2 regions of the Lentibacillus daqui genome follow, and region 2 is predicted to be linked to the other one. Evidence: predicted binding sites of a transcription regulator. Region 2 holds the regulator's gene; the other holds the start of a gene.
What was found. The regulator LexA, encoded in region 2, represses DNA repair genes until DNA is damaged. The targets are predictions, from matches to a motif close to CGAACATATGTTCG.
Positions count from the first base shown of each region.

Region 1: a site for LexA is predicted at 6,127-6,140, ahead of O2S85_RS08685 (DNA polymerase IV). Genes of this name have one in related genera too.

Region 1 covers NZ_CP114176.1:1,714,007-1,724,042, forward strand. Annotated here, with positions in the region: gene O2S85_RS08655 (dihydrolipoamide acetyltransferase family protein) at 1-1,140, shown strand, start outside; gene O2S85_RS08660 (BrxA/BrxB family bacilliredoxin) at 1,258-1,689, shown strand; gene O2S85_RS08665 (aromatic acid exporter family protein) at 1,789-2,778, shown strand; gene prli42 (stressosome-associated protein Prli42) at 2,798-2,944, opposite strand; gene O2S85_RS08675 (M20/M25/M40 family metallo-hydrolase) at 3,122-4,249, shown strand; gene O2S85_RS08680 (IS1182 family transposase) at 4,261-5,946, opposite strand; gene O2S85_RS08685 (DNA polymerase IV) at 6,156-7,403, shown strand; SAM riboswitch class I at 7,534-7,638, shown strand; gene O2S85_RS08690 (M20 metallopeptidase family protein) at 7,735-8,931, shown strand; gene O2S85_RS08695 (ABC transporter substrate-binding protein) at 8,960-10,036, shown strand, end outside.
Region 2 covers NZ_CP114176.1:1,940,797-1,950,832, forward strand. Annotated here, with positions in the region: gene O2S85_RS09840 (DUF2621 domain-containing protein) at 1-277, shown strand, start outside; gene O2S85_RS09845 (CcdC family protein) at 379-855, opposite strand; gene O2S85_RS09850 (cytochrome c biogenesis CcdA family protein) at 1,006-1,710, opposite strand; gene O2S85_RS09855 (YneF family protein) at 2,078-2,302, opposite strand; gene sirA (sporulation inhibitor of replication protein SirA) at 2,347-2,805, opposite strand; gene tkt (transketolase) at 2,972-4,975, opposite strand; gene O2S85_RS09870 (DUF896 domain-containing protein) at 5,152-5,385, opposite strand; gene O2S85_RS09875 (YneB family resolvase-like protein) at 5,474-6,112, opposite strand; gene lexA (transcriptional repressor LexA) at 6,407-7,030, shown strand; gene O2S85_RS09885 (hypothetical protein) at 7,080-7,217, opposite strand; gene O2S85_RS09890 (hypothetical protein) at 7,316-7,651, opposite strand; gene O2S85_RS09895 (hypothetical protein) at 8,120-8,428, shown strand; gene O2S85_RS09900 (DUF3231 family protein) at 8,882-9,865, shown strand; partial or broken gene O2S85_RS18910 (hypothetical protein) at 9,865-10,036, shown strand, end outside.

The sequences.
Region 1 (10,036 bases), 230 kb from region 2:
AACGCTGAGGTACCATCCACATTTACGGGTGTGGTAAAAGAGCTCGTTGCCCAAGAAGGAGATACCATTCCGGTTGGTGAACTAATCGGTTATATCGAAACAGAAGAAGCAATAAAAAATGAACAGGGCGCAACCAAAGCAGATGAAAATCAGGAAATAGTTCATGCAGTCCAGGAGGATATTGAAACGGATCAATCCATGAAAACCCGGTATTCCCCTGCTGTATTACGGATGGCCCAGGAAAATAATATTGATTTGACCAAGGTAAATGGAAGTGGGAGAAGCGGCCGGATAACCAGGAAGGATATCGAAAAAATAATCGCATCCGGAAAGACACCGGAACCGACAACAGCAGAACAAACGGCACAAGACCAACAAACACATCAAACGATCCAACAACCATCATTATCTGCTGGTCTCGAGCAACAGACAACTAACACCGGGGATATTGAAATCCCAGTTACCGGCGTGCGTAAAACAATTGCCCAGAATATGGTTCGTTCCAAACAGGAAATTCCCCATGCCTGGATGACCGTTGAAGTAGATGTGACAGATCTTGTATCGTATCGTAATCAAATCAAAGATGACTTTAAACAAAAAGAGGGATTTGGGCTTACCTTCTTTGCCTTCTTTGTCAAAGCTGTCGCCCAAGGATTAAAAGAATATCCGCAACTCAACAGCACCTGGGCAGGCGATAAAATTATCCGAAAAAAGGATATTCATATATCAATTGCAGTAGCGAATGAAGATAAATTATTTGTTCCGGTAATTAAACATGCCGATGAAAAAAGTATTAAAGGCATTGCAAAAGAAATCTACGCGCTTGCCGACAAAGCGCGTACCGGCAAGTTAACCCCGGATGATATGCAGGGTGGTACATTTACGGTGAACAACACCGGTACGTTTGGCTCGATACATTCCATGGGCGTTATTAATCATCCACAAGCAGCAATTCTCCAGGTGGAATCAATTGTCAAACGCCCAATGATTATTAATGACATGTTTGCTGCCAGAGATATGGTGAACCTATCCCTGTCACTGGATCACCGGATTTTGGATGGCCTTGTTTGCGGCAGATTTTTGGCAAAGGTTAAAGCAATATTGGAAAACATGAATAAAGATACAACATCGATTTATTAGTGCGTGTTTTGCAAGAAGGTATTACAGGGCAGGCACTTTGAATTGAAATCCTTTGATAAAATTGATAAGCTATGAATAGGATTTAACAATATTTCAATTAAGGGGATGGAAGTTCAGATGGATTTTAATCTATTTATGAATGATGTAGTCGATGCTGCACGCAGAGATATCGTCGAAGCTGGATACGAAGAATTGAAGAGTCCAGAACAAGTAGATGAGGCACTCAACCGTAAAGGGACAACGCTGGTAATGGTTAATTCAACTTGTGGTTGTGCCGGTGGTGTTGCTCGTCCAGCTGCTGCAAACGCCATTCATTATGATAAACGACCAGATAATCTGGTAACTGTTTTTGCCGGACAGGATCAGGAAGCAACCGAGCAGGCCAGAACCTATTTTGAAGGATATCCGCCTTCATCACCATCGTTTGCTTTTCTAAAAGACGGAAAAATTGTGACAATGCTGGAGCGTCATGATATTGAAGGTTTTACAGCGATGGATGTAATGGGTAAACTGCAACATATTTTTGATGAAAATTGTGAAGAAGTATAAAAACTTCAATATCTTTTTGAGGCTGTCTCATAGATTTACGGGTCAGCCTCATTTTTGGTCAATAATGTAAATGTTCGCTTGTTAAGGGAGCTTTGTATCGTGAAAATTGGCTATCGGACCATTAAAACAGCAATAGGTACACCGGTTGCGATTACGCTCGCTCAATTGGTTGGTGTAACTAATTATGTATCTGCGGGTATTTTAACGATGCTGTGTATTCAGCCATCAAGAAAACGATCCGTCTTAAGTGCGTGGGATCGCTTTTTGGCATGTACATTAGCACTCATTTTCTCTTTTGTATTTTTTGAAACAATCGGCTATAATCCAATATCAGTGGGAATTATGCTGTTACTGTTTATTCCCGTTACCGTACTTCTAAAAGTATCACAAGGTATTGCCACAAGTTCGGTTATTATTTTGCAGTTATATGGTGCCGGACACATTACTGTACGATTTATTTTCGAAGAGTTCTTATTGATATTGGTAGGAGTTGGCGTTGGATTACTGGTTAATTTATATATGCCTAGTTTGGAAAAAAAGTTAAAACGAATGCAGCGAAAATTGGAAAAAAACTTTCAAACGATTCTTATGGAAATTGCCTCGTACATACGGGATAGAAATGAATCATGGAGTGGAAAAGAAATTACCGAGGTAGAACATATTCTGGAAGAAGCGAATGACCTTGTGGAACGGGATATGGAAAATCATTTACTGAGACAGAAGCACCCCTATCAGGATTACTTTATCATGCGGAAAGAACAGTTTGAAGTTTTGCGGCGAATGCTTCCGCTTGTCACCAAACTGCCAAATACCGTAACTATTTCGGAATCGATTGCCGACTTTTTTGAGAAATTATCCCAATCCGTCCATCCTGAGAATACGGCAGAACTGTTTTTGGATGAACTGGAAAACCTCAAGAAAGAGTTTGACGAAGAACCACTGCCAAAGACACAGGAGGAATTTGAAACAAGGGCAAACCTGTTTCGATTGCTGCATGATATTGAAGACTATTTAATATTGAAAAAGAAATACAAGGCAAGCGATGTGGACAAAAATAAAAAGACTGGTACCGACCAAACAGGCCGGTAGTCCAGTCTTTGGAATATTGCTATAAAAACATGGCTAGTCCAGTTGTAAGTGATGTTAAAAGCATGGCAAGTATCATCAGGTAGACAATAAGTTTAAATCGTTTCTGTTGTTTTGAGTGTTTCTTTTGCGTTGGTTTTACTTGTTTGTTTTTTGGTTTTTGTACCACCAGTATTCCTCCCTCATTGGCGAATCCTACCTGTATTTTATCGTTAAAAGTTGGTTGGGACAAGTGTAAACAAGATGAAGGGAGAAAATTGCATGGAGTTCCATCAAGTGGCCAGTATTATAAGATTTTTACAAATGTAGATAATGATAATCTGAAAAGTAGAGGAAGTGTAAGGTAATGGTTCAAATAAATCAAGATCGTCTAGTAGAAGAATTTATGGAATTAGTGCAGATTGATTCGGAAACAGGTCAGGAAAGTAAAATAGCAGAGGTCTTAAAACAAAAGTTTACAGACTTAGGTCTTGATGTTGTAGAAGATGATAGTAAGTCAGAGACAGGACATGGTGCAGGAAACTTAATTTGCCATTTGGAAGGAACAAAGGACAATGTGGATACGATTTATTTTACATCACATATGGATACAGTTGTCCCTGGAAATGGTGTCAAACCCTCCATTCAGGATGGATATATTGTTTCTGATGGAACAACCATTCTTGGCTCTGATGATAAAGCCGGACTAGCGGCTATCCTGGAAATGATTCGTACTTTAAAAGAAAACGAGATCGAACATGGTGATATCCAATTCGTTATCACGGTAGGAGAAGAATCCGGTTTAGTTGGTGCAAAATCCTTGGATCCGGCAATGCTTAAGGCGAAATACGGCTATGCAATTGATAGTGATGGTACGGTAGGGGATATTGTTGTTGCCGCACCTACGCAGGCCAAAATATTTGCGGTCATGAAAGGAAAGACTGCCCATGCCGGAGTTGCACCGGAGAATGGTATATCGGCCATCACCCTTGCAGCCAAAGCAGTTGCAAAAATGCCTTTGGGCCGAATTGATGAAGAAACGACTGCCAATATTGGCCGATTCGAAGGTGGAAAACAGACGAACATTGTTTGCGATTATGTGGAAATATTAGCGGAAGCACGCTCGCTTGTTCCGAAAAAGATGGAGGAACAGGTGGCGAAAATGAAAGAAGCATTTGAATCAACGGCGAACGAACTTGGAGGCAGTGCCGAAGTAAATGTGAAAGTGATGTATCCAGGTTTCAAGCAAACACAGGGTGACCAAGTTGTTGAAGTAGCTCGCAATGCTGCCAAAGCAATCGGCAGGGAGAGCAAATTGTTAAAAAGCGGCGGCGGTAGTGATGCGAACGTGATTGCTGGATTTGGCATTCCAACGGTGAATTTAGCCGTTGGTTATGAGGATATTCATACGACCAATGAACGCATTCCTGTTGACGAACTGGTCAAAGTTACGGAATTAATCACTGCAATTGCTCAAGAAGCAGCCAAACAATAATAACTGGAATTTCACGAAGAGGCTGGGACATAACTAGCCAAAAATAGTAAATAAAAAGGTTCCAAGCAAATCAAAAGTTTGCTTGGAACCTTTTTTGTGGAGTTGTTTCTATCTTCCGGTACTAATTTACTGTTCGTGGCGGTGTACTTTCTCAAGTTCACCGCCATCAATGCAATTCCTAATTCATTTTTCACTTTCTGTTTTCCTCTAACGGAAAAACGAGTGAAACGCAAATTAGCCTTCAGAAAGCCGAACGCTGGTTCTACATCGATTTTACGTTTTCCGTAAATTTCACCAGTTTTCTCGTCTGAAAGCTTCGCACGTACATATTCTTTTTGGGATTCCCACTTTTCATTAATGTAGACTCTTCGGTTGTTCCCTTCTTTTGCTTTCGTGCATAAATCGCGGAGTGGACAGCCCGAACAGTGCTCACATTCGTACACTTTAAATTCACGGGTGAATCCGTACCTGTCTGTTCGTTTGGAATGATGGCTAAATCGTACTTTCCGTCCATTTGGGCACAGAAAAGTATCTTCGTCCTCATTATAATCCCAATTATCTACATGAAAAGCGTTGTCCTTATGCTTCTTTTTCTTCTCCTTTCGATATTGATTGTATGTAATAAGTGGCGTTCGATTTCGGTTCTCGATGATATCTTCATAATTCTGTTCACTGCCATATCCGGCATCCGCGACAACGTGTTCCGGCAGTTCGAAAAAGTTTTCTTCAATCGAGTCGAGAAAAGGAATTAAGGTGCGTGTATCCGTCGGGTTTGGGAAAACATCGTAAGCGAGCGCGTATTGACCTTCCGTTGCAATCTGGACATTGTAACCAGCTTTCAATTGACCGTTCTTCATGTAGTCATCCTTCATGCGCATAAACGTCGCATCTGGATCCGTTTTTGAGTAACTATTGCGATCACCAAAAATCTCCATATCGTTTTGATACTTTTGTTTACGGTTGATGAAATCGGTAAATTTCTTGCGAGCTTGTTTTGGAAATTTACGTTCGGAACGGATTTTCTTTCGTTCGCTACCAACCTCACAAGCTTCGATTTTTTTATCGTATTCCTCAACCTTTTCATCTAACTTTTCGACTACTTCTCCCATTTCTTTAACGGAAAGTTCCTCTTCTGTTTCTCGCTCTATTGCCGGGATGATCTCCTTCTCCAACAGCTCATCATACAGTTGATTGGACTTTTCGATTAGCTTATCACTATATTTTTCAACGGATTTCCGCCACACAAAGGTGAACTTATTGGCGTTCGCTTCAATTTTTGTACCATCAATAAAAATGGCTTCCTCTTCAATCAATTCCTTTTCCACAAGCTGATTCCGGAACTGGACAAAGCATTCACGCAATAACTTTTCGCTGTGTGGATTAGAACGGAATCGATTGATCGTGCGATAGCTGGGTTCATGTCCTTGAGCCAACCACATCATGCGGATACTATCCTGTAATAAAGCTTCTATTTTACGACCAGAAAACACGGATTGCGTATACCCACACAAAATGACTTTCAACATCATGCGAGGATGGTACGCAGGACGGCCGGTTTGTCGTATAAAGTCATCGAAAACCTCTTCAGGAATACTCTCGACAAGATCATTGATCGCAAAAGCAATATCATTCTCTTTCAATTTAATTTCTAAATCTAGCGGCAAAACTACCTGATTCATGGTATAATGTTTAAACATAAGGACACCTCCATAAATTATTGTGTAGTTACTTTAATTTTATCAAAGGGTGTCCTTTTTGTTTACTAAAATAATGTCAAAAAAGGCGTGGGGCCTACACTTTTTTAGTGTAAGCTCCTACGCCTTAATTTTTATTTACTGGAGTTTTGTCCCAGCCTCTTCATATATGTTATAATGTTAGAAACAACAGTTCGCAAAGGGTGGATAACATGTCTCAATGGTATCCGAAAAACGGACGGGTAATTTTCCATATTGATATGAATTGTTTTTATGCATCAGTTGAAATGGCTTATAATCCTAAGCTAAAAGGGAAACCGCTGGCAATTGCCGGAAATCCTGAGGAACGAAAAGGAATTGTGGTAACCAGCAGTTACGAGGCCAGGGAAAAAGGGGTTAAAACAACGATGACATTGTGGCAGGCACGCAAACTATGTCCCAATTTGATTGTCATGAGACCTAATTTTGATCGATATCGAACCGCTTCAACGGAAATGTTTAAAATGCTTGCTGCAATCACCCCGTTCGTACAACCGGTCTCCATTGACGAAGGTTATATGGATATTACGGAATGCGAACAGCTTGGCGATCCGATTACGATTGCCGAAAAATTGCAGAAACAAATCAAAAACGAGCTGGATTTACCTTGCAGCATTGGCATTGCGCCAAATAAATTTTTGGCAAAAATGGCCTCCGATATGAAAAAGCCAATGGGGATTACCATTCTTCGTAAGCGTGATCTTCCTCAGAAGTTATGGCCACTTCCAGTTGGTGAAATGTATGGCGTTGGGGAAAAAACAGCCCGTAAATTAAACGCGATTGATGTCATAACCATTGGTGATTTGGCCCGTCATGATGTATACCAGCTTAAACAGGTTTTGGGAATTAATGGAGAACGATTACAAAACCGGGCTAATGGCGTGGATCCAAGACCGGTTGATCCAGATGCTGTTAATGAGTTTAAAAGCATTGGCAGTTCACAAACATTACCTGAAGATACGACCGATGAAACAGAAATCCGTAAACTGATGCACCAGCTTGCTGAAAATGTGGAACGCAGGATGAGACGAAAACAGGCAGCAGGAAGCAGTGTTCAAATCATGATTCGCTATCATGACCGCAAAACAATTACCAGAAGCAAAAAACTGCAAACATATATTGAGACAAAAGAGGATATTCTTCAAGCTGCCAATGAATTATTTCAAAAACACTGGAATTTGGAGCCAATCCGTTTGCTTGGTATAACGGTTCAGGATGTGGATGAGAAACAAAATATCGCCTACCAACTGGATTTATTCACGTATGAGCAGGAAGCGGAAAAGGAAAAGCTCAATAAGGCAATTGATGAATTAACCACAAAATACGGCAAAAACCCATTTAGGAAGTTGACGAATCTTGAAAAGGATGAACAACCACATACAAGTTTTCAAAAGGATTTTCTGGATGATTACAAGAGATAAGTGCTCACATCATTATGTATGGTGTGGGCTTTTTTGTGGGGATCAAGCATAAAATGTATGTGGGCTGCGTATTTTATGTTGACAATCCCTACCAGTATTGTTAACATTAAAATCAATCAACAATTAAAGATTCTTATCAAGAAAGGTGGAGGGACTGGCCCTGTGATACCTGGCAACAGACTGTGGCAGTACTGTGCTAATTCCTGTGAACGTGTATGTGTTCAGAAGATAAGAAGGAGCCATATGTGATTAAATGTGGTTTACCCTCTTCTTGTCTTAAAGGAAGAGGATTTTTTAGCTATTTAATCATAAAAAAAGGGGGAGAAGGAGCATGAACATTAAGGAGCAAAACAATATTCTTGAATCGATTTATTCAGAGCTGGATCAGAATTTGGAGGAAATTATCGGTTGGAGAAGGTATATGCACCAACACCCGGAACTTTCATTTCAAGAAGAAAACACTGCTAAATTTATTGAAGAAAAACTGATCGGATTCGGACTGAAGGTAAGGACAAACATTGGTGGTAATGGACTCATCGGCATTTTGGAAGGAAATCAACCCGGAAAAACAATTGCATTGCGCGCAGATTTCGATGCCTTGCCGATTGAAGATCAAAAGGATGTACCATATAAATCATTAAACCCTGGTGTCATGCATGCATGCGGTCATGATGGTCATACCGCTGCTTTATTGGGAACAGCTAAAACCCTCAGCAAGTATCGCCGGTATATAAATGGTACGATCATCTTCATTTTCCAACCTGCTGAAGAGCTGCCTCCCGGGGGAGCAAAATATATGATAGAAGAAAATGTACTAGATGGCGTAGACTACGTATTCGCTGCACATCTTGCATCTGACATTCCATTGGGGAAAATTGGTGTAGGGGCAGGATATAAAGCAGCTGCAGTCGACAAATTTGAAATTACAATTGAAGGAACTGGAGGCCATGGAGCAAGGCCACATCAATCCAATGATCCGATTGTTATTGGCAGTGATATTGTCAATGCCTTGCAAAAAATCGTCAGCCGGAGAGTCGATCCATTAAAATCGGCGGTCGTCACGCTTGGTGTGTTTCAGGCGGGAAATGCATTTAACGTTATCCCTGAAACTGCACGATTGGAAGGAACGGTACGTACATTTGATGAAAAAGTAAGAACGCAAGTGAGCGAGCAGATTTATTCAATTGTAAACGGCATTGCAGCCGGTTTTCAGGCAACAGCGAAAATAGATTATTTATTTGGTTATCCAGCATTGTATAACCATCAAACAGAAACGGAAACAGTCAAAAAGCTATTAAGTGAAACTTTTTTAGAGAGTTCGGTTGTTGATCTTGAAACAGGCATGGGTGCTGAAGATTTCTCCTACTTTCTATTAGAAAAACCAGGTACATACTTCCGGGTTGGTTCACGAAATGATGATGAAAGCACACATTTCCCACATCATCACCCGAATTTTGATATCGATGAGCGGGCGTTGTTGAATATTGAAAAGGCATTTACGAAAATTGTTTCTTATTATTTGTTTTAAATATGAGCGATGAACATGGGGGAGTGTGATGAAGGTTTACAAATCATTGCAAATCATATTACGTTTAATAATCTCATTAGTCATTATTGGTTTAATTGGCTGTTCAAAGGATAGTAACAGTCAGAATGCAGATAAAGAAACAGACGGTACCCCGGTTAAGGGAGGAGAGCTGAATGTGGCGATCGGATCTGAGCCGGATTCCCTTGACTGGATGTATATTTCTGCGACTGCCACAAGAGACATCGCTTGGAATATGTTTGAAACTCTATTTGCCTTAGATCAGGATTTTGGTGCAAAACCAATGATTGCAAAGGACTATAAGCTTAGTGATGACGAAAAGACCTATACTATTCAGTTGCGTAAAGGGGTGAAATTTCATAATGGCGCCACCGTGACAGCTGATGACGTTGTTGCCTCCATTGAACGTTGGGAAAAAGTATCCTCTGTCGGGAAGATTACTGGTAAATATATTAAGCGAGTAAAAGCGATTGATGCGTATACGGTTGAAATTAAATTAAAGGAAATTTACCATGCTTTTGTTTCCGATATGACTGCTCCAAAATCAGCCTTGATTGTCATACCTGAGGAAATTGCCAACGAAGCAGATGATAAGCCGCTTAAGCAGAACCAGCTTATTGGAACTGGCCCATATCAATTTGAAAAATGGGATAAAGGAAATGAAATTGTTTTAACCCGGTTTGATGATTACACAGCTCGTGAAGAAACAGATTGGAATGGTTTAACCGGAGAGAAAGTGGCTTACCTTGATAAACTTAATTTTCAAATTGTGAAAGACCCACAAGTAATGGTAAATGGATTAAAGACAGGAATATACGATTATGTTGAAAGCATTCCAGCCGATTTGTTTGATGTTATTGATGCTAATGCAGAATTAGACCCGGTTACCTACATGAATGGGTATAACATTATTTCAATGGATAAAACAGAGGCTCCGTTTGACGATATTAAGGCTCGTCAGGCGCTTCAATACGCATTGGATAAAAAGTCAATTGCTCAGGCTGCATACGGAAATGAACAATTTTATAGTTTTGATGGAGCATTATTTGATCCGGAACAAGGGGAACTTTATTCAGATAAAGGAATA
Region 2 (10,036 bases):
GGTTTCACCTGTACCGGAATTGTTCCGTGATGTGGCAAGGCAGAAGATTGCCAGTAAAATTGGTGAGGTTGCATTGGAAAAACAGCAAAGCAAAATAACCCGCGATGTACTGATAGAGGGCTATATCATTGCTACACCAAAACGAGATCATAAGTTTTTGCGAAAAACATTGCGCAAAAAAAATATTGATGTGACACCATACGAGCCCTTGTTTGAACTGTCCCCCAAAGAATATCGGGATGGGGTTCGTGATCGTTATGCCAAAAAGAAATCATAGTTAAGATAGCGGTATACCGAACCAGGTTAATATGGCTGCAATTTTATATTCATATTTTTTTGACAAAATAAAAACACGACCGTAAATGTGCGGGCGTGTTTTTATACTTCTTGATATTTCAGGTGTTGTTCCAATTTTTTATATTTATAAAGCATGGCCAGCCGCCAGGAAACAATCATACCGAACGCAAGCAAAAAGAACATTCCGCTCGTTTCTCCCAACGAAATCGTACTGCCGATAATCAATTTAATCACCATACGTACCGCTAGCAGACCAAATAAAATAAAAACGAATGATCTGGACGGGATCAGGTAAATGTCATCCTCTTTAATTTCAAATTTCGATGTTTTAATTAGAAATATCGAAAATATCATCCCAACTATTAATGCTTCCAACACTTGTACCCATGGAACCCGAAATTCCGGAATAAAAAACATACAGGCACCCGTGCTCATAAAAATCGGTGGTAAAATAATTTTTTTCACTGACGCCGGCTTTTTTGAAGCCTTCAAGCGAACAAATATCATGGTAATAGCCATAAAACAGGCAACAAGCGTACTTGCTATAACCCAAAACATGTAAATCAACTCTTTCTTAGGTTACGAATTTATCCAATATGAACAGCAATTATAACCTTTTCCGTCTGCAGTTTGAACCTTGTGCAGATCTAAGTTTACATATGAATAGATATAGTTATATAATAATACAGTTTAATGGAAAAATCCATTTTAAAAACCAGTAAAACCGAACCAGCCGGCTAAGAATGACGTTAATTTAGTCATTAGGTCAAAAAACAAAGCTATTCCCATAAAAATCATAATATACCCACCAATTTTTACCAGAATGGGACTATTACGTTTGATCCAGTTCAATTTACCAATAAAGAAAGATAAAATCAGAAATGGAAGTGAAAAACCTAAGATATAACCGATCATCATTATCATACCAATATCCGGGTTCTGGGCTGCCAAAGTAATGACAATTCCTAAAATCGGACCCATGCATGGTTGCCATCCCAATGAAAAAGCAAGTCCTATCAGAAAAGAACCAATATAACCAGCTGGGCGATTTTTAAACGTAATCCTCCTGTCCTTCATCAAGAAATCAAATCGGAGTATACCAACAATCACCAGGCCGAAAAAGACAATCAGAATCGCACCAATTTGACGAATGACATCTTTATAAGTGATTAGGAATTCGGATATGGCGGAAGTTGCAAACCCTAACGTAATAAAGACACAGGAAAAACCCAGCAAGAAGAAAATGGTATGTAAAACACTTTTCGTATTAAATTTTTTACTATCATCCTTTAAATCCGATACACTCATACCTGTTATATAGGATAAAAAGGCTGGATAAAGTGGAAGTACACAGGGTGAAATAAAGGATAAAAATCCGGCACCGAATGCAATAAAAATGTTTATATCAGACATAATAATCCTCCCAGCAACCTTTTACTTCTTCATTTTACCAGATTCTGACCTGTGGCAAAGCATTTGAATTTGACAATTAACCAAAACTTTTCGGGCTCATGTTTTGAAGTAGGTTATTTTATTATATGATCATCATTTTATCTGCAATGATTTTTTGTTATTTGGATTCGTTTTTAATTCAAGAATAACATTTTCCGGATCAATTATTCTCCAACTGATATCAAAAGCCACTTCCTTCTGTCTTTCACCGAACAGAAAAAGTGGCTTCCAAGAATAACCATATATTTGTATAATGGCTAAGAAAAAATCAAATATGAATTCCGGCAATAAATGCAATTACAAAACGTTTTATCTTTTTAAGGAAACGTTATTTTTTCTCCTGCTGATTATTCATTGCACGCATCATTTGATTGATTTTCTTCTGTGATGGTTTCTGACCCATTTGCATCATTAGTGTTCGAAGCATTTGCTCATTAATTGGCGGGTTCTTCTTCAAATAATTCATCAAATATTTTCTGGCGATAAAAAATCCAAGAGCGACACCAGCAATTAGAGCAACAATAGCAATTAACACGACCCAAATTGTGCTCATGCAAGCTTTCCTCCTTCAAGTTGTCTCCCATACAGTATAGTAAATCAAGAGGAAGAATACAATACTTGTCCATGCAAATGCGCGCTTTCTGTAGGAACAGGGTCTACCCATCCATAATTACCCCAGTCGTTGCGAATGGTAAACAAGAACGGATAAAATGTTCGAAGCGCCGGGAACAATAAATCTTCCGCATCGTGTAAAGTGTCACACCGAAAGTTTATCTGTTTTTCGTACATATGTAAAACAATATGTGACGATTCACCGCTTATTTCCACATACGTACCATGGTCGATAAGTGTTTGCTGTGGTTGCAAGTTACGTTTTAAGTGGGTTACCAATGAGGCGGTGGAAAAAGCATTGGTTATAAAATGGTATTGTTTGTGAAGATCCGCATCTTCTGCATGATTCTTATACTCCTTAAAAAAACGATATAATATGCCACTGTTATGGAAATATCGATAGGCAAATTCTTTCTTGATCCAATAGATCGAATAATGTCCCAATGAAATCCCTCCTCTTTTATTCTATTATACGCACGCTCTATGAAAATAATGTCAATCCGTGAAGCAAAATAATACTAGTTTTGTCGAGCGGCATAAAAGTAGAGGAAAGATTAAAAAAACAGGTACCCCGGCACAAAAGCAGGTTACCTGTTTTTACTTTCGCTATTTATTTTACTAGTTTTTCGACTTCCTCAACAACACGGTTAACTGTAAACCCATATTCTTCAATGACTGTTTCCCCTTTTGCGGAGGCACCAAAACGGTCAATGCCAAGTACTGTTCCATGATCACCGACATAACGATCCCAGCCAAATGCGGAGGCCATTTCGATGCCAATACGAGCTTTTACATCTTTTGGAATGACTTCGTTCTTATATGCATCATCTTGTTGTTCGAAACGATCCCATGAAGGCATGCTGACAACACTTACGTCAATGCCTTTTGCTTGTAACGTCTCCTTTGCTTCGACAGCCAATTGCACTTCTGAACCGGTTGCAAGCAGTAGCGCATCTGGTGTATCCTTGGTTGCTTTACTGATCACATATGCACCTTTCTTAACACCTTCATACGCACGTTCTTTTGTACCTTCCAGGGTTGGCAATCCCTGTCTTGTCAGCACAAGAGCCGTTGGCTGATCATGTGATTCGAGTGCCAGACGCCATGCAGCTTGTGTTTCATTACCATCTGCCGGCCGGATTAAAGAAAGTCCTGGCATAGCTCGCATCGCAGCCAATTGTTCGATCGGTTCATGCGTCGGACCATCTTCCCCAACTGCAATCGAATCATGAGTGAATACATATGTTACCGGCATATGCATAATCGATGCCAGACGAACAGCTGGACGTAAATAGTCACTAAACACAAAGAATGTGCCGGCAAATACTTTCAATCCGCCATGTAATGCCATTCCGTTCAAAGCTGCTGCCATTGCGTGTTCCCGAACACCAAACCAAATATTGCGTCCCGCATAATCATTACGCGAAAAATCCGCTTCTTCTTTTATCGTTGTCTTATTGGAACCGGCTAAATCAGCACTTCCGCCAAAGAAATATGGTACGGATTTGGCAATCGCGTTTAACACCTCTCCAGAAGAAGCCCTTGTAGCCAATTTATCTTTTCCCGGTTCATATACTGGAAGATCTTTATCCCAATTTGCAGGCAACTCACCTTTCATCGCTTTCTCAAGTTGATCAGCCAATTCAGGATATACTTCTTTATATTTAGCAAATAGGTCATTCCAAGCTTGTTCTGTTTTTTCACCTTTTTTAACGATTTTTTCATTAAAGTCGGCGTACACTTCTTCTGGAACGTGGAATGCGTCATGCTCCCACTGATAAAATTCTTTCGTTAATTTTGCTTCATCGGAACCGAGTGGAGCGCCGTGAGAAGCTGCGGAATTTGATTTATTCGGTGCTCCATACCCGATAACAGTTTTAACCTCAATTAACGTTGGCTGATCGGTAATTTCCTTCGCCTCGGTAATTGCCTGCCGCAACGCATTCACATCATTACCATCCTCTACCGTCATCACATGCCAGCCATACGCTTTAAAACGCTCTTGGGTATTATCGGAAAAGGAGCGGTTTAGTTCACCGTCCAGGGAAATATCATTCGAATCATATAGAGCAATTAATTTACCTAAACGAAGATGTCCGGCTAAAGATGCTGCTTCATGTGAAATGCCTTCCATCAGATCGCCATCACTGACTAATGCGTAAGTATAATGATCGATTATATCAAAATCATCTTTATTATAAGTGGCTGCCAGATGTGCTTCAGCCATTGCCATACCAACCGACATGGCAATTCCTTGTCCTAATGGGCCTGTTGTTGCTTCTACACCGTCTGTATGATGGACTTCCGGATGTCCCGGTGTTTTGGAGCCCCACTGACGAAAACCTTTTAAATCATCGATGGATACATCATAGCCGGATAAATGTAATAAACCATATAACAGCATTGAACCATGTCCTGCTGAAAGAACAAAACGATCGCGGTTAAACCATTTTGAATGTTTCGGGTTATGATTCATAAAATCAGTCCATAATGTATATGCCATCGGTGCTGCACCCATTGGCAAACCAGGATGGCCGGAATTAGCATTCTCAATGGCATCAATTGCTAATGTACGTATTGTATTAATGGATAATTGTTCTACATTTTTTGACATGCGTGCTCTCCTTCCGTTTCTACAAATAATTGTATCTCTTCCTATTCTATAATGAAGTTCATATTCTCACAAGTATAAGGGGATGTTCAAAAAGTCCAAGTGACCTTTGCATTAAAGGACCCAGACTAAGTGCCCGATCCTCTTTGTCCTTTTTTGAACACGTTTTATCATGTTAATTAGTGCTTCTTTTCTCGCTCTTGCATATCACGTAATTTTTGCGGAGTCACGTCATTACCTGCAGGATCCACAACTGTCATTGATTTTAACTGGTTTTTAAACGATTTACGGACGTTTTGCAAATATTCCTGTCTTAGCGCTTGACGTTCTTTTTGCTCTTTATCAGTTAATCCTGCTGTTTTCGCTTTATGAGCCAATTCATTAATTCGATTCAGCTTTTCTTTTGATATCATAAAAGAGATCCTCCTCCAAAGCATGTAAGAACCAAGGACAAACCTACATGTCCTTGGTTTCCCATCATACCCTTCCTGGCAAGTACTTTCAAGTGTTGAGATGCTCCTTATACCTTCTATGTACCGTTGCTTTGGAGACGGAATATCCCATCCCGTTTAATGTATGAGCGATTTCTTCAAAAGTTAGCTTCTTTTGCCGTAACCGTATTACTTCTTCAATTGGAAAAGTTTTTCGTTCCCGTCCTGGTGCCTGATTTCGATTGGTCAGATTTTTACTCGGATCATACCCTTCACTGATTGCCTTTCTCATGCCACGTTTAATTTTGCTATTGTGGATCTGGCGCTGGTATTCCTCGACAATACCAACAATCTTTAGAACCATGGAATCTGATTCCGACAGTTCCAGCTGTCCCCCATGAATCGCCGTATAAATAGAAATGTTGAGTTTGCTTAACTGGTGAAATAAAGCGATTTTCGTATTGCCTCTCCCCAACCTCGTTTCATCTTGAATGAGTAAACAATCTGCCTTGTCGGCTGAAAAGAGGTCAAGCAATTGAAATATACCGTCCCGATCAATTGCATATCCACTTGCCTGTTCTGCAATGACTTGAACAACCGAAAAATCATAAGCTTTTGCAAGTTGTAAAAGCTCTTGTTTTTGCCTGTTTAATGATGTTTCCTGTGTCTCCTTATTCGTACTAATCCGGCAGTATAGAATCGCCCTCACTTAAAAACACCTTCATCCTTTATTATAACCTATGCACTCATAATTAGGGAAAAATATAAAAACCCTAATGTGAAAGCAAAAGTCACTAAATAGAATACATCGGTCTTGGTAAGTTTTTCAAACATATCAATCCGCTCCTTCTCAACAAATAAGAACTATTGTTCGCTGTAGTTAATAATTAGTTTATATCAGAACATACGATCTTGTCAACATTTTTTCGAACGAATGTTTGATAAATTTATACTACAATGATAAACTAGTATTAATAAATCCTATGCGAGAGGAGTTAGTTCCATGACCAAGCTGTCCAAAAGACAACAGATGATCCTGGATTTCATTAAAGATGAGGTTAACAAGAAAGGGTATCCGCCATCTGTCCGCGAAATAGCAGGTGCTGTTGGGCTTGCATCGAGTTCAACAGTTCACGGCCATTTGGCAAGAATTGAAAGTAAAGGTTATATTCGACGTGACCCTACCAAACCAAGGGCCATTGAAATTTTAGATCCATTTGAAGAAAACAATATTCCAAAAGATGAAGCGCGATATGCTCCGGTTATTGGTAAAGTTACAGCTGGTATCCCGATTACTGCAGTCGAAAATATTGAAGAGTTCATTCCACTGCCAAGTTCAAGCGCAGGACCGGATGAGAGTTTATATGTGCTGGTCATCGAAGGGGAAAGTATGATTGAAGCCGGTATATTGGATGGGGATAAAGTCATCGTCAAACAACAAAACACTGCCCAAAACGGTGACATTGTGGTAGCCATGACTGATGAGGATGAAGCAACAGTTAAACGATTTTTCAAGGAAAAAGACCATATCCGCCTGCAACCGGAAAATGCAACAATGGAACCGTTAATCTATCAAAATGTAACGCTTTTGGGTAAAGTAATTGGATTGTATCGGAACATTCATTAAAAAGACCCCTTGATACGTTATCAATGTATCAAGGGGTCTTACTACAATACTATTTTAACAAACCAATCCAATCCGTTCCTGTTAATTGACCACTTACAACAATACCTGCAACAAACAGGATCATGGTTATTGTAACAAACAAATAACATTCGAGCGATTCTTTCCAATATGGTTTGTTCTTTTTCATAATTATTACCCTCCATACTTGATACATATCATGAATAAACAATAAAAACTTAATCCTGGCAGAAAGCTAAAAGCACCAAGTTAAGATTTGATTTCGTATCAGGAGAGGTAATTTGATTGATACTTCTTTACGTCCAAAAACCCATACGATTCCATATCATGGGGGAGAAAATGGAATGAACGGATGATAGGTGCAGGATAATATACAATCGTTTTGTAAGGATGAGAAATTAAATCCGTTTTATATTCGTGCACAACCGGGAGTGTAGGAGTTTCCGTTATATGAGCGGCGTTGATATCTGATACGGTAGTTGCTGCACCAATTGCCGGCTCATCAATTGAGCTTACATCTATTTGTGATGTCATGTACATCGATTGACCTATTGCAAAAAACATCAACAACATGAATGCTATTGTAGCTATTTTTTGCCTCACCTTGCATCCCCCATTCCAGCAACCGGTTTTAAAAAACGGATATGTTTATTCTACCATGTAATTCATCGTTTTGGAACGTTTGCAGAATCCCCTGCTTGTAATGAATGGATGTATGATATATGAGACAATCTATTTTTTGACGTTCTTTATTTCCACTAATCATTATTTTAGTGCATGTTCAAAAAGGAGGATAAAAATGACCGAGAAGTTCTAGGCGGCGTAGCTTCGAGCACCGGAGTGTACATAAAAGGTACATGAGGAGCGGAAAAGCAAGCCAACGAGCTTCTTCAAAGGAAGGCCGACTAAAAACGGGCTTGCGCTCAGGCGTCGGCATACCCTTTTTGCAGGGGCATGTCATTTTTACCGGACTTTTTGAACATCCTCTTTTAATTACATATTTTCTTCAAATAAACAAAAACTTAACTCAAACTGCAAAAGATCATATCATTCATGTTAGGAGACAACAATATGGGATTTCCGGTGATACATACAAATTTTTGGGATGGCGTTATTGCTGTGCCACTGATCGTTATTATCACACAGCTATTTAAAATATTTCCGATACCTCGGCAGTATTTCCCGACGATTGCATCGATCCTCGGGTTTTCCATTTCTATTTTTTATAGTCACAGACATGACTTATGGGCCGGCTTTTTTATGGGTGGCTTTTATAGCGCGGCAGCCGTGGGCACCTATGCTTCATTAAAAACTTCATGGGTGACATTTAAAAATAGAAAAAAATCTGTTAGTAAGATTGACTCTCGTATAACCGAATAATTTTTCAGGATACACGAAAATGACCGTTAAATATAACGGTCATTTTCGCATTTCATTAATAGTCGGACAAATACTGTTTCCGCTCCCATGGATGAACAATCGTGCAGAATCTACAGTATTAGACTTTTTTAACCCTGTATTTAAGGGGGGGCGGTTCATCTATCTTATCAAAGTAGAACATTTGATTCCGAAAACTTCGAGGCATGAATGAGGCATGTTTTGGGGCACAATAACAAACAATGCATCGTAGCAATAATTTCGAATTAAACATACTCGCTGATACATATACTGCAATTGGAACCCCTAGATGGGATGGCTGATTCGGGGCAAGATCAGTCGTCCCTTTTTGTAGCTTATAATATTTAATTTTCCTTTAACCTATTGTCGTTGGTGCATAAATGTCGATGTGAGGGAGAAAATACGTTTAAAATACGTATTTTGGAGGTTTATATATTGACTAATCAACCCAAAATGAGTTCCGCTGAACTGGGTTCACTATGGTTGACATACCAAAAAAAGACACTGATTTTGCGAATGTTGGAGTATTTCATTGAGAAAGCCGATGATGAAGAAGCCAAAAACCTAATGTCAGGATTGTGGGAACAACTTCATCCAAAGGTTGCCGAAATGAAAGCCATGTTTGAAAATGAAGGGGCAGCATGTCCGGAAGGCTTCACCAAAGAGGATGTCAATCTAGAAGCACCAAAGTTATGGGAAAATGGCTTTGATATTATGTTCAGCCGGGTTCTAAAGGAAATTAGTACGGGGTTGTATGCACTTCATTTAACAATATCGTATAGGGAAGACATTATTAATTTTTATAATCAAGTTACCGTAATAACAGAGACATATTATAATTTGTTTACACAATATCTTCTTAAAAAGTCGATACTGCCGCGTCCGAATTATGTCGCCATGCCAAAGTCAGTTGATTTCATAACTGATAAACAATACATGAAGGGCACCAACATTTTGGGTTATAAGCGACCATTAAATACTGTTGAATTCGGCGTATTGTATCGATCAATTGAATCCAATATTACAGGAATGCAATTATTGCAAGGTTTTGCTCAATGTGCCAATGATAAGGAAGTGCAAAAGTATTTTACAAAAGGCATGGAACTTTCAAAAGAAATTTTAAAAGAAAATGGAGATATCTTTCTACAAAATAATATTCAACCCCCTGCTACACCCGGAGGAACAGTTACCAATTCAACCATAGCTCCATTTTCAGAAAGACTCATGATGTTTTGCAATTATCTTTTGGCTGGTATAGGTCTGGGAGGTCTGGGTTTTAGTAGTGCTTTGTTATGGCGTAATGACTTGATACCAAAAACAGGGGTACAAGCAAAAGATGTATTTGAATACACACGAGAAGGTGTTGGTTTCATGATGTCTAAGGGATGGCTTGAGGAACCACCAAAAATGGATCTTTGATGCTCTTTTTGCCCTATGGAAAAGTTGTTTGGAGCATAGCCCTTCCTGGATTTGGTCAACTGCTTAACGGTAAATTATATAAAGGGTTGCCGCTTATTTTTTTTAGAATTTTTAATCAGTATTCAATCAAATTTTAATAAGATCATCTTACTTAGTTTTCATGGACAGGTT